DNA from 3 places in the Lentzea xerophila genome. Region 2 is predicted to be linked to each of the others. Evidence: riboswitches for the same ligand, from Rfam matches in the RefSeq annotation. Region 2 holds a riboswitch; each other region holds the start of a gene.
What was found. A riboswitch is a leader RNA that binds a small molecule or an ion and turns the genes downstream of it on or off. The one in region 2 is predicted to bind glycine.
Positions count from the first base shown of each region.

Region 1: another riboswitch for glycine. It lies ahead of gcvH (glycine cleavage system protein GcvH); the one in region 2 lies ahead of gcvP (aminomethyl-transferring glycine dehydrogenase).
Region 3: another riboswitch for glycine. It lies ahead of gcvT (glycine cleavage system aminomethyltransferase GcvT); the one in region 2 lies ahead of gcvP (aminomethyl-transferring glycine dehydrogenase).

Region 1 is NZ_CP194934.1:328,251-332,333, forward strand. Features, by position in the region: gene ACRSBM_RS01700 (TetR/AcrR family transcriptional regulator) at 1-411, shown strand, start outside; gene ald (alanine dehydrogenase) at 465-1,577, opposite strand; glycine riboswitch at 1,803-1,895, shown strand; gene gcvH (glycine cleavage system protein GcvH) at 1,959-2,342, shown strand; gene ACRSBM_RS01715 (L-serine ammonia-lyase) at 2,386-3,750, shown strand; gene ACRSBM_RS01720 (winged helix-turn-helix transcriptional regulator) at 3,752-4,083, opposite strand, start outside.
Region 2 is NZ_CP194934.1:1,602,732-1,606,814, forward strand. Features, by position in the region: gene ACRSBM_RS07910 (MerR family transcriptional regulator) at 1-69, shown strand, start outside; gene ACRSBM_RS07915 (Clp protease N-terminal domain-containing protein) at 157-1,116, shown strand; glycine riboswitch at 1,173-1,268, shown strand; gene gcvP (aminomethyl-transferring glycine dehydrogenase) at 1,473-4,083, shown strand, end outside.
Region 3 is NZ_CP194934.1:1,268,507-1,272,589, forward strand. Features, by position in the region: gene ACRSBM_RS06260 (CaiB/BaiF CoA transferase family protein) at 1-703, shown strand, start outside; gene ACRSBM_RS06265 (hypothetical protein) at 1,041-1,220, shown strand; gene ACRSBM_RS06270 (helix-turn-helix transcriptional regulator) at 1,385-1,879, shown strand; gene ACRSBM_RS06275 (hypothetical protein) at 2,053-2,433, shown strand; gene ACRSBM_RS06280 (DUF3817 domain-containing protein) at 2,448-2,750, shown strand; glycine riboswitch at 2,796-2,886, shown strand; glycine riboswitch at 2,888-2,975, shown strand; gene gcvT (glycine cleavage system aminomethyltransferase GcvT) at 3,075-4,083, shown strand, end outside.

The DNA of each region.
Region 1 (4,083 bases), 1.3 Mb from region 2:
GTGCGCGGGATGATGCACAGGTTGCGTCATCTCGCGCTCAAGCACCCGTGGTGGGTCCGCGGCATCGGTGAGTTCAACACCATCGGCCCGAACGCGGTGGCGTTCGCGGACGCGATGTTCGGCCCCATGCTGCGCGCCGGCCTGTCGACGGCCACCGCGGCGCAGTCGATCTCCACGCTGTCGAGCTACGTCTTCGGGTACTCGTTCGCCGAGGTGAACTTCGTCGGCCGCGGCGGGATGGACTCGCCGCCGCCGGACCTGGCGAAGATCGCCGACCTGTACCGGGAGAAGCACCCGCGCTACGTCGCGATGCTCGACGAGAAGGAGGTGTGGTCGCTCGAAACGCAGTTCGAGTTCGGGCTGGACTGCGTGATCGACGGCATCAAGGCGCGCGTCGCCGCCCTGCGATAGGCGAAACCCCCGCAGCGTGATCGCGTGCGGGGGCCTCATTCATTCAGTTGGTCTTAGACGACGGTCTCCAGCGGCGTGTGCGTGAGGCCGGTCGCCTCGGCCACCGGGCCGTTGGTGAGCAGGCCGGCGTGGGCGTTGAGGCCCAGGGCGAGCGAACGGTCGTCCTTGAGCGCCTTCTCCCAGCCCTTGTCGGCCAGCCCGACGGCGTACGGCAGCGTCACGTTGGTCAGCGCGTAGGTCGAGGTGCGCGGGACGGCGCCCGGCATGTTCGCCACGCAGTAGAACACCGAGTTGTGGACCTCGTAGGTCGGCTCGGCGTGGGTGGTCGCGCGCGAGTCCTCGAAGCAACCGCCCTGGTCGATGGCGATGTCGACGAGCACCGAACCCGGCTTCATCTCGGCGACCAGCGCGTTCGAGACGAGCTTCGGGGCGGCGGCACCGGGGACGAGCACGGCGCCGATGACCAGGTCGGCCTCGCGGACGGCCTGCTCGATGGCGAACGAGTTCGACGCCAGCGTGCGCAGGCGGCCCTGGAACTGGGCGTCGATCTGGCGCAGGCGGTCGACGTTGGTGTCGAGGATCTGCACGTCCGCGCCCATGCCCACGGCGATCGTGGCGGCGTTGATGCCCGCCACGCCGCCGCCGATCACGACCACGCGGGCCGGGGCGACACCGGGGACGCCGCCGGGCAGCACGCCGCGGCCGCCGGAGGGCTTCATCAGCGAGAACGCGCCGACCTGCGGGGCCAGCCGGCCCGCGACCTCGGACATCGGGGCGAGCAGCGGCAGCGCGCGGTTCGGCAGCTGCACGGTCTCGTAGGCGATGGCCGTGGTGCCGGACGCGAGCAGCGCCTCGGTCAGCGGCTTGTCGGCGGCGAGGTGCAGGTACGTGAAGAGGGTCTGGCCTGCGCGGAGACGGGGATACTCCTCGGCGATCGGCTCCTTGACCTTGAGAACCAGGTCACCCTCCGACCAGACGTCGTCGGCGGTCGGGAGGACCTTGGCACCGGCGGCGAGGTACTCCTCGTCGGTGATCGCGGAGCCGAGACCGGCGCCCTGCTCGACGTACACGTCGTGCCCGCGGCTGGTCAGTTCGTGCGCACCGGCAGGGGTGAGAGCGACGCGGTACTCGTGGTTCTTGATCTCGCGGGGAACTGCGATCCGCACGATGACTCCTCCGTTCGGTGGCCTACATCTCACAATGTGGAGCAGTGGGAAGGTCATGTCACTGTGCGGGTTGCACTATCCGGACCCGGTCCGGTTGTTCACCTGGGACAGAGCAACCTGAGCCACACCTGAGTGCCGGTCGACCGTTCCGCGTTGACACTCGGCGGGGACCGCACATAGCGTTCGCCCTCGAGAACTGAAGACCGGCCGCGGCGCGTCAGCGCCAGAACCCGAGTGGGAGAGACCTCGACGCACTGGTCGGGGCGCCGAAGGGGCAAGCTCCCGCACACTCTCAGGCAGCAAGACCGCTCGGGGTAGGCAACTCTGCACGGCGGAGGGGGCGCAAGTTTCCTGACCCGTCACTGCCAGAGGAGTCGCGCCGTGGAGTTCCCCGAGAACCTGCTCTACACCGTCGAGCACGAGTGGGTCGACTGGACGCCGGGCACCCAGGACCCGCTGACCTGCGGAATCACCGAGTACGCCGCGGACGCGCTCGGCGACATCGTCTACGTCCAGCTGCCCGAGGTCGGCGCCAAGGTCGTCACCAACGCCGTCTGCGGCGAGCTGGAGTCGACCAAGTCCGTCAGCGACCTGTTCTCGCCCGTCACCGGTGAGGTGATCGAGGTCAACAGCGCCGTCGTCGACGACCCGGCGATCGTGAACAACGACCCGTACGGCGAGGGCTGGCTGTTCAGGGTCCGCGTCGAGTCGGCCGAGAACCTCCTCACCGCGGCCAAGTACGCGGAACTCACCAAAACCGACTGACATGAGCCTGACTGACCGCTCCACCACCACGAAGGACTGATCAGTGGCGATCAGCGTTTTCGACCTGTTCTCCGTCGGCATCGGACCATCCAGTTCGCACACCGTCGGCCCGATGCGCGCCGCGGCGATGTTCGTCGAGAAGCTCGGCGCACGCGCGTCCGAAGTGGACCGCGTGCACGTCGAGCTGTTCGGCTCGCTCGGCGCGACCGGCCACGGCCACGGCAGCCCGAAGGCCGTGTTCCTCGGCCTCGAGGGCAACCTGCCGGAAGAAGTCGACCCCACCGTCGCGGCCGCCCGCGTCGAGGAGATCGTCAGCACCGGACGGCTCCGGCTCGGCGGCGCACGCGAGATCGACTTCGTGCACGACCGCGACCTCGTCATGCACCGCCGCAAGTCGCTCCCGTTGCACCCCAACGGGATGCGCTTCGAGGCCTACCAGGACGGCAAGTCCGTCGAGCACGCCGTCTACTACTCGATCGGCGGCGGGTTCGTCGTCGACGAGAACGCCTCCGGCACCGACCGGATCAAGCCGGACTCGACGCCGTTGCCGCACCCGTTCCTGACCGGCGACCAGTTGCTCGCGCGCTGCCGCGAGACCGGCCTGTCGATCAGCGAGATCATGATGGCCAACGAGCTGTCGTGGCGCACGGAAGACGAGGTGCGCCAAGGACTTCTGCATATTTGGCACGTCATGCAGGAGTGCGTGGAACGCGGCTGCAACGAGCACGGCGTCCTGCCCGGCGGCCTCAAGGTCCGCCGCCGCGCCGCCGAGATGCGCAAACGGCTGGAGGGCGAGCACTTCGTCACCGACCCGCTGCGGGTCATGGACTGGGTGACGCTCTTCGCGTTGGCGGTCAACGAGGAGAACGCGGCAGGCGGCCGCGTCGTCACCGCGCCGACCAACGGCGCGGCCGGCATCGTCCCGGCGGTCCTGCACTACTACACGAAGTTCGTGCCGGGAGCCAACGACGACGGAGTGGTTCGTTTTCTCTTGACGGCCGGTGCGATCGGCGTGCTGTTCAAGGAGAACGCCTCCATCTCCGGCGCCGAGGTCGGCTGCCAGGGCGAGGTCGGCTCGGCCTGCTCGATGGCCGCCGGCGGCCTCGCCGAGGTGCTCGGCGGCACCCCGGAACAGGTCGAGAACGCGGCCGAGATCGCCATGGAGCACAACCTGGGCCTGACCTGCGACCCGATCGGCGGCCTGGTGCAGATCCCGTGCATCGAACGCAACGCGGTCGCGTCCATCAAGGCGATCACCGCGGTGCGCATGGCGTTGCGCGGCGACGGCTCGCACTTCGTGTCGCTCGACAAGGTCATCAAGACCATGCGGGACACCGGCAAGGACATGTCGGTGAAGTACAAGGAGACCGCGCGCGGCGGCCTCGCCGTCAACGTGATCGAGTGCTGACTCAGCGGGCGTCGTACGCCTGCTGCGCCTGGAGGACCTCGGGCATCCGTGCCTCCAGCAGGTGGATCAACGCGAGCAGCCGCTCGGCCGTCTCGCGCCCGAGCGGCGTGAGGCTGTAGTCGACGCGCGGTGGGTTCGTGGGCTGCGCTTCGCGGTGCACGAGCCCATCGCGCTCCAGCGCCTGCAACGTCTGGGACAGCATCTTCTCGCTGACCCCGTCGACGCGGCGGCGCAGCTCGTTGAACCGCAGCGGGCCGTCCACGAGCACGCCCATCGTCAGGCCGCCCCACCTGCCGGTGACGTGCTCCAGCGTGGGACGTGACGGGCACGCCT
Region 2 (4,083 bases):
GGCGTCGAGATCGCTCCGATGACCGAGGACGAGCTGGCCCGCCGGCGCCGCGAGCGTGCCACCGGCTGACCGGCCCGGCGAACGTGGCCGACTGGCCGTCGCGGATGGCCGGTCGGCAGCAGCGCCGGGACCTCGCCGGTCCCTAGCGTTGTCCGCATGATCACCACACCCTCCCGGCAGGTCGTGAAGGTGCTGACCGCCGCGGTGAAGCGAGCGGCCCGGCTGGAGTTCGGCGTCGTCGGCACCGAGAACCTCCTGATCGCGCTCGCCGACAGCAGTGGACCCGGTCGCAAGCTGGGCGTGAAGTCGTTGCGGGCCCAAGCGGCCGCACGGGGAACCGAGCACTGGGCCGGTGACGACGGCGGTGTGCTTCCCGAGGCTGATCCGGAAGTCATGGCGCTGATGCGCACCGCCCGCCACTCCGCCGGCGTCGAGTCGCCGTTGCCGGTCAGCCGTGCGCTGGACGGGTGCCTGCGGGCGGCGATCGCGCGGGCCGGTGACGGTGTCCTCACCACCACGCATCTCTCGGTGGCGTTGTTGTCGCAGGAGTCCGGCCGGGCCGCTGACCTGTTCACCGTGCTGCGGGTGGACGTCGAGGCGACGACCGAGGCCGTGCGGGCGGCCGCCGTGCCCGAGGACGCGCCCGCGGTGTGGTTGCTGCGCAAGGCAGGAGCGCTGGAAGGGGAGTCCGGCGGCGGGTACGTGCGCTGGCTGACCCGTTTGATCGCGCGCGGCCAGGGACTGGGCGGGCCGGTGCTGACCGTCGTCCGCCACGAAGCCGAGCGGATCGCCGTCGCCGCGGAACGGACCGTCTCGTCCCGGGACCTCGTGGCCGCGGTGCTGACGGTCGACCACCAGCTGGCCGTGGCGGGGCGGCGGCTGAAGCCGGAGTTCGCGTCCGGCACAGCGGCGGCGCTGCGGGCGGCGGGAGTGGACCCGGCCACGTTGCCGGTGGCGCCCGGCGCCGGGGTCGAGCGCTTCGTCGAAGGCGCGAAGCTCGTCGCGGCCCAGCGCGGGGACGACGTCGTGAGCACCGACCACCTGCTGGCGGCGGTGCGCGACGACCTGCTCGATCCGGTCGGCGGGGTGCTGCGGGGTCTTGGTGTTGAGACGTAGGTCGCGTCCGTAGCGACTAGCCGGGCTGCCTGCGGGTATTCTGCGCGGGTAGTCGCTGAACTCAGGCGGGAGAGACCGGGCTTCGAGCCCGGCGCCGAAGGAGCAATTCCCTCCCCGGGAACCTCTCAGGCACCCAGGACCGCCCGAGCGAGACGCCTCTGGAAAGTGGATTCCCCGGAATCCCGCCGACGGTGAAAGCCCATTCTCGTGGTGGGTGAACCTCTCAGGCGCCCGACATCGGGTACGGACAGAGCGGGGAGGGCACCAGGACACGTGTGCCCGCAGCCCCCCGGAGGCGTTTGATGACGCAGGACTCTGTTAGTACCGACCCCCAGCAGGGGGCCCACCCCCTCCGGATGCCGCTCGCCGCTCTCGAGCACGGCACCCCGTTCGCCGACCGCCACGTCGGCCCGCGCCCCGCCGAGCTCGCGCGCATCCTCGACGTCATCGGCGTCGGTTCGCTCGAGGAGCTGGCGCAGCACGCGGTGCCTTCGTCGATCCACGAGCGCGACCTCGTGCTGGACCTGCCCGCCCCGGCCACCGAGACCGAGGCGCTCGCGGAACTGCGTGAGCTCGCGTCGCAGAACCGCCCGATGACGCAGATGATCGGTCTCGGCTACTACGACACCGTGACGCCGGGCGTGATCCTGCGCAACGTCCTGGAGTCGCCCGCCTGGTACACCGCGTACACGCCGTACCAGCCGGAGATCTCGCAGGGCCGTCTTGAGGCGCTGCTGAACTTCCAGACGATGGTCGGCGACCTGACGGGCCTGCCGGTCGCGAACGCGTCCATGCTGGACGAGTCGACCGCCGCGGCCGAGGCGATGACGCTGGTGCGCCGGGCCGGCCGCGCGAAGTCGAACAAGTTCGTCATCGACGCCGACACGCTGCCGCAGACGCTGGCCGTGATCGAGACGCGCGCCGAGCCGCTGGGCATCGAGATCGTCGTCGCCGACCTGTCGCAGGGCATCGAGGGCCTCGGCCTCGGCGGCGACTTCTTCGGCGTCCTGCTGTCCTACCCCGGCGCGTCCGGTGTGGTGCGCGACCAGGCCGCGTTGATCGAGGAGATCCACGCCGCGGGCGCCCAGGCCGTCGTCGCCGCCGACCTGCTCGCGCTGACGCTGCTGCGCGCGCCGGGCGAGATCGGCGCGGACGTCGTCATCGGCACCACCCAGCGCTTCGGCGTGCCGATCGGCTTCGGTGGCCCGCACGCCGGCTACATGGCCGTCCGGTCCGGCCTGGAGCGTCAGCTGCCCGGCCGCCTCGTCGGTGTCTCCGTCGACGCCGACGGCTCGCTGGCCTACCGCCTCGCGCTGCAGACGCGCGAGCAGCACATCCGCCGCGAGAAGGCCACGTCGAACATCTGCACCGCGCAGGTGCTGCTGGCCGTGATCGCCTCGATGTACGCCGTCTACCACGGTCCCGAGGGTCTGCGCGCCATCGCGACCCGCGTGCACCGCCTGGCCACCGTGCTCGCCACGGGCCTGTGCGAGGCCGGTCTGGACGTCGTGCACGGCGAGTTCTTCGACACCGTCGAGGTCCGCGTTCCCGGTGAGGCCGCCGCGGTCGTCGAGAAGGCCCGTGCCGCCGGCATCAACCTGCGCAAGGTCGACGAGGACGTCGTCGCCATCGCCTGCGACGAGAAGACCACGCGCGCGCACGTCGTCGCCGTGTGGCAGGCCTTCGGTGTCACCGGGGCCGATGTGGACGCGATCGACGCCGACACCGCGGACGGCATCCCGGCCGACCTGCGCCGCACGTCCGACTACCTGACCCACCCGGTCTTCCACGCGCACCGCTCGGAGACCGCGCTGCTGCGCTACCTGCGCGCGTTGTCCGACAAGGACGTCGCCCTGGACCGCAGCATGATCCCGCTCGGCTCCTGCACGATGAAGCTGAACGCCACCGCGGAGATGGAGTCCATCACGTGGCCGGAGTTCTCGACGCTGCACCCGTTCGCTCCCGCCGAGGACGCTGCCGGTCTGCTGCGCATCGTCTCTGATCTCGAGGCCTGGCTGGCCGAGGTCACCGGGTACGACGCGGTGTCGTTGCAGCCCAACGCCGGTTCGCAGGGTGAGTTCGCCGGTCTGCTGGCGATCCGCGCCTACCACCGCGCGAACGGCAACGCCGACCGCGACGTCTGCCTGATCCCGTCGTCCGCCCACGGCACCAACGCCGCGTCCGCCGTCATGGCCGGCATGCGCGTCGTCGTCGTGAAGTGCGACGACAAGGGCAACATCGACATGGGCCACCTGCGTTCCACGGTCGCCGAGCACGCGGACGACCTCGCCGCGATCATGATCACCTACCCGTCGACCCACGGCGTGTACGAGGACACCGTCCGCGAGGTCTGCGGCCTGGTCCACGACGCGGGCGGCCAGGTGTACGTCGACGGCGCGAACCTCAACGCTCTCATCGGCCTGGCGCGGTACGGCAAGTTCGGCTCGGACGTCTCGCACCTGAACCTGCACAAGACGTTCTGCATCCCGCACGGCGGCGGTGGCCCCGGCGTCGGCCCGATCGGCGTCCGCTCGCACCTCGCCCCGTTCCTGCCGAACCACCCGCTGCAGCCCACCGCCGGTCCCGCCACGGGCGTCGGCCCGATCAGCGCCGCCCCGTGGGGTTCCGCGTCGATCCTGCCGATCTCGTGGGCGTACGTGCGGATGATGGGCGGCGACGGCCTGCGCCGCGCCACCCTGACGGCCGTGGCCGCCGCGAACTACGTGGCGCGCAGGCTGGACGAGCACTACCCGGTCCTCTACACCGGCGAGGGCGGCTTCGTGGCCCACGAGTGCATCCTCGACCTGCGCCCGATCACCAAGGCCACCGGCGTGACGGTGGACGACGTGGCCAAGCGGCTCGCCGACTACGGCCTGCACGCCCCGACGATGTCGTTCCCGGTCGCCGGCACCCTGATGGTCGAGCCGACCGAGTCCGAGGACCTGGCCGAGATCGACAGGTTCATCG
Region 3 (4,083 bases), 330 kb from region 2:
ACGGGCCGGCGGGCCGCCGTCGTTCCCGATCAACCTCCTCGGCGACTTCGGCGGGGGAGGGTTGCTGCTGGCCCTGGGCGTGCTCGCCGCGCTGTACGAACGGGAGCGCTCCGGACGTGGCCAGGTCGTCGACGCGGCGATGGTCGACGGAACGGCGCTGCTGACGACGTTCCTGCACGGGATGCGGTCCGCGGGCATGTGGCCGGGCGGGCGCGGCGAGAACATGCTCGACGGCGGCGTGCCGTTCTACGACGTCTACGAGGCCGCGGACGGCCGGTACGTGGCCGTGGGCGCGCTGGAGGAGAAGTTCTACGCCGACCTGGTGCGCGTGCTGGGGCTGGAGGACGCACCCTCGCGCAACGACCCGGCGAACTGGCCTGAGCTGCGCGAACGCATCGCGGCGGCGGTGAAGACCAGGCCGCGGGACGAGTGGGCGGACCTCGCGCGCGACACGGACGCGTGCCTGGCGCCGGTGCTGACCCCTGCCGAGGCGACGCGGCATCCGTACAACGCGGCGCGCTCCACTTTCGTGGACGTCTCCGGCTCGCTGCATCCCGCGCCGGCACCCCGCTTCGACCGCACGCCGACGGCCGTTCCGACGCCCCCGGTATCCACCGGCGTGAACACCGGAGAAGTGCTTGCGGACATGGGTGTATCGGACGAAGAGATTATGGAACTGCGGCGGGCAGGAGTAATTGGATGAATGCTCGGGCGCGCATTAATTGCGCCACGACGGCGTGACGGAGCGTGATGCCGACGCTTCGGCATCCGGGTGAGGCCCGGTGCAACAGTGTCTGGTCCAAGCTGTGGGATGCGAGGGAGTCCGTGTTCACCTCGTGCCCAGGACATCGGCGCTGTTGACGCCCCTCTTTAGCCGCCATTCGGGTGACATTGCCCGCCGTGCAGGCGTGCGTCGCTGGTGGATCCTGGGACGAGTTGGGCGTGGTCGTTGTTCATCGCAAGGGTGAATGAGGGACCATGACGGGTGACACGGGCGGTCCGCCGCCTGACCGGTGAGCGACATGGACGGAGAGGTACCTGTGAACCTCAAGAAGGTGCTAGTGCTGGCGGGCGTCGCGCTGGTGCTGTTCCTCCTGATCACCCAGCCCGAGGAGTCCGCTTCGGCGGTCCAGCAGGTCCTCGGCTGGCTGCGTCAGGGCGCTGAGTCGATCATCACCTTCGTCAGGAGCCTCTTCGGTACGGCAGCCCCTGTCGCCTAGTGACGCACCGTGATCCTCGGCCGTTCGCGTTGAGCCGGACGGGTGGAATGAGGCCAATCACGCACTGGTAACGGGTGTTCTGGTGATTCAGGGTCTGGCGATTGTCAGACCTACCGAATACCTTCCGCTGCAATGGCCGATCCCCGACCGACGAGGAGGCATGGATGGTCGAGGACTCCGGGGTCCACGAGCTCTTGAAGCAGTGGGCGGCTGAACGGTCTGATGACGCAGAGATGCAGGAGGTGAACCGGATCAAGAACGCGTGGCTCGCTGAGGCTCCCCCCTCGGCGCCCGGCATCCCCGTGCAGCGGGGTGCCACCAAGGGCGGGTCGCGTGGCTTGGTCAAGGTCGACTCGGCGGATCCGGCCTACGTGGCCGCGATGCGCAAGCGGGCGCCGGAGGCACCCGAGGCGTTGCTCGCCGCCGCGGCGAGCTACTGGCAGCTGGTGGGCGACGTCGCCGAGGCCGAGCAGTGGTGGGACGCGGGCATCAGCCCGTTGGACCAGCGCGCGCTCGACTACCGCGCGGCGGGCCTGACGCCTGCCGACCTCGGGAGGCGCCTGGGACCGATGACGGTTCTCCAGCACCTTCGCCGTGGCTCCGCCGCGGCCTGGTGCGTCGCACGTCTGCAGAGGCAGCGCCGGGACGGCGTGGCGTAGAACGGCGTAACGAACGGGCGAGGTGTGCTCGCGGGGAGCGCTCGCCGAAGTTCGTTCCGCGTGTTTTGTGGGGGCCGAGCCCCCACACCCCAGCCGGGGGCAAGCCCCCGGACCCCCAACCGGGTCGGCCTCCTGCGCGGAGGCCTCACCCTGTGGCAAGTAGTGTGGAGGTCGTGCGCGGCCTCCTTACTCCCCAGCGTGTGCTGATCGCGTTCGCCTGTCTGGCGGCGTTGATCGTCTGTTGCGGGCTCGCGTACTGGCAGTGGCAGCGCTTCGAGTCCGCCAGCGGCACGTTCCAGAACCTCGGCTACGTGCTCCAGTGGCCGCTCTTCGGCCTCTTCCCCCTCTTCATGGTGTGGCGTTTCCGCCGGCTGACCCGCCAGCGCCGTGACGAGGCTCTCGCACCGGAGCCGGTTGCGCCCGCCCCTGCGCCGGTAGCTACCGTGGACGCCGTCAAACCCGCGCCTGTCGAGCACTTCGACGATGACGAAGACGCGGAGCTCGCGGCCTACAACCGCATGCTCGCGGACCTCAACGCGCGGGACGGTCGTTGAGCGAAGGCGGGCAGATGAAGGGTGCGTTGACCCGGTTCAGGGTCATGGCTTACGTGGTCGGAGTCTTCCTGCTGCTCCTGGTCGTGGCCATGGTGCTCAAGTACGCCGCAGACATGGACGGGGCGATGAAGGTCGTGGGGCCGGTCCACGGCTTCCTCTACGCGATCTACCTGGTGATTTCCGTCGACCTGGCGCTGAAGCTGCGGTGGTCCATCAAGGGCACCGCGCTCGTGCTGCTCGCCGGCACCGTGCCGTTCCTGTCGTTCTGGGCGGAGCGCAAGGTGGTGGAGAAGACCGCGCAGGGCGTGCCGCTGTGACGTTTGGCCTGCTAGCGTCTGGGGCTACCAACTGAACACGGCCGTCGATGTCGCGCGGGAGAGCTCCCTTCGGTGGGAGCGCCGAAGGAGCAACTCCTCCCCGGAATCTCTCAGGTACAGGTACCGCGCGACGAAGGCAACTCTGAAAAGCAGGCTCATCAGCAGCCTCGCCCACGGTGCAAGCCACTTCGGTGGTGAAGCTCTCAGGCTCATGACAGAGGGGGAGGCTCGCTCTAGTGAGGAGTCTCCGATGGACCGTGTCATTCTTCTGTTGCCTCAGCCGGCCTGGTCCGGCTCTTCGGCGCACCCTGGAGGAGCGTTCTGATGTCCCGCCTCACGCCTCTGAACGCCGAGCACGAACAGCTCGGCGCGATGTTCACCGACTTCGCGGGCTGGCGGATGCCGCTGCGCTACTCGTCCGAACTCGCGGAGCACCACGCCGTGCGCACCACCGCGGGCCTGTTCGACCTCACGCACATGGGTGAGATCGTCCTGACCGGTCCGCAGGCGGGCGAAGCGCTCGACTACGCGCTGGTCGGCCACATCTCCGCGCTGGCCGTCGGCAAGGCGCGCTACACGATGATCACCCAGGCCGACGGCGGCGTGCTCGACGACCTGATCGTGTACCGCCTGGGCGACGAGGAGTACATGGTCGTCGCGAACGCCTCCAACGCCGCTGTGGTGGCGGACGCGCTGGTCGAGCGCGCCGCCGGGTTCGACACCGTCGTCACGGACGCCTCGACGGACTACGCGTTGATCGCGATCCAGGGTCCGAAGTCGGTCGAGATCCTCTCCGGTCTCACCGACACGGACCTGTCCACGGTCAAGTACTACGCCTCCTACCCGTCGAAGGTGGCCGGCGTCGACGCGCTCCTCGCGCGCACCGGATACACGGGTGAGGAGGGCTTCGAGCTCTTCGTCGCACCGGCCGACGCCTCCGCCGTCTGGGCCGCGCTGCTGGCCGCGGGTGAGGCGCACGAGCTCAAGCCGTGCGGCCTCGGCTGCCGCGACACGTTGCGCCTCGAAGCCGGAATGCCGCTGTACGGCAACGAGCTCACGACGTCGCTCACGCCGTTCAACGCGAACCTCGGCCGCGTCGTGAAGCTCGACAAGCCGGGCGACTTCGTGGGCCGTGAGGCGCTGGCGAAGGTGGCGGAGTCCGGTGTGGACTCGGTCCTGGTCGGGCTGAAGACCCCCGAGCGCCGCGCCCCGCGCCACGGTTACGCGGTCCTGAACGGCGACGAGGTCGTGGGCGAGGTGACGTCGGGCGCGCTGTCCCCGACCCTCGGCTACTCGGTCGCCATGGCCTACGTGTCCCGGGGCAGTGCCGAGC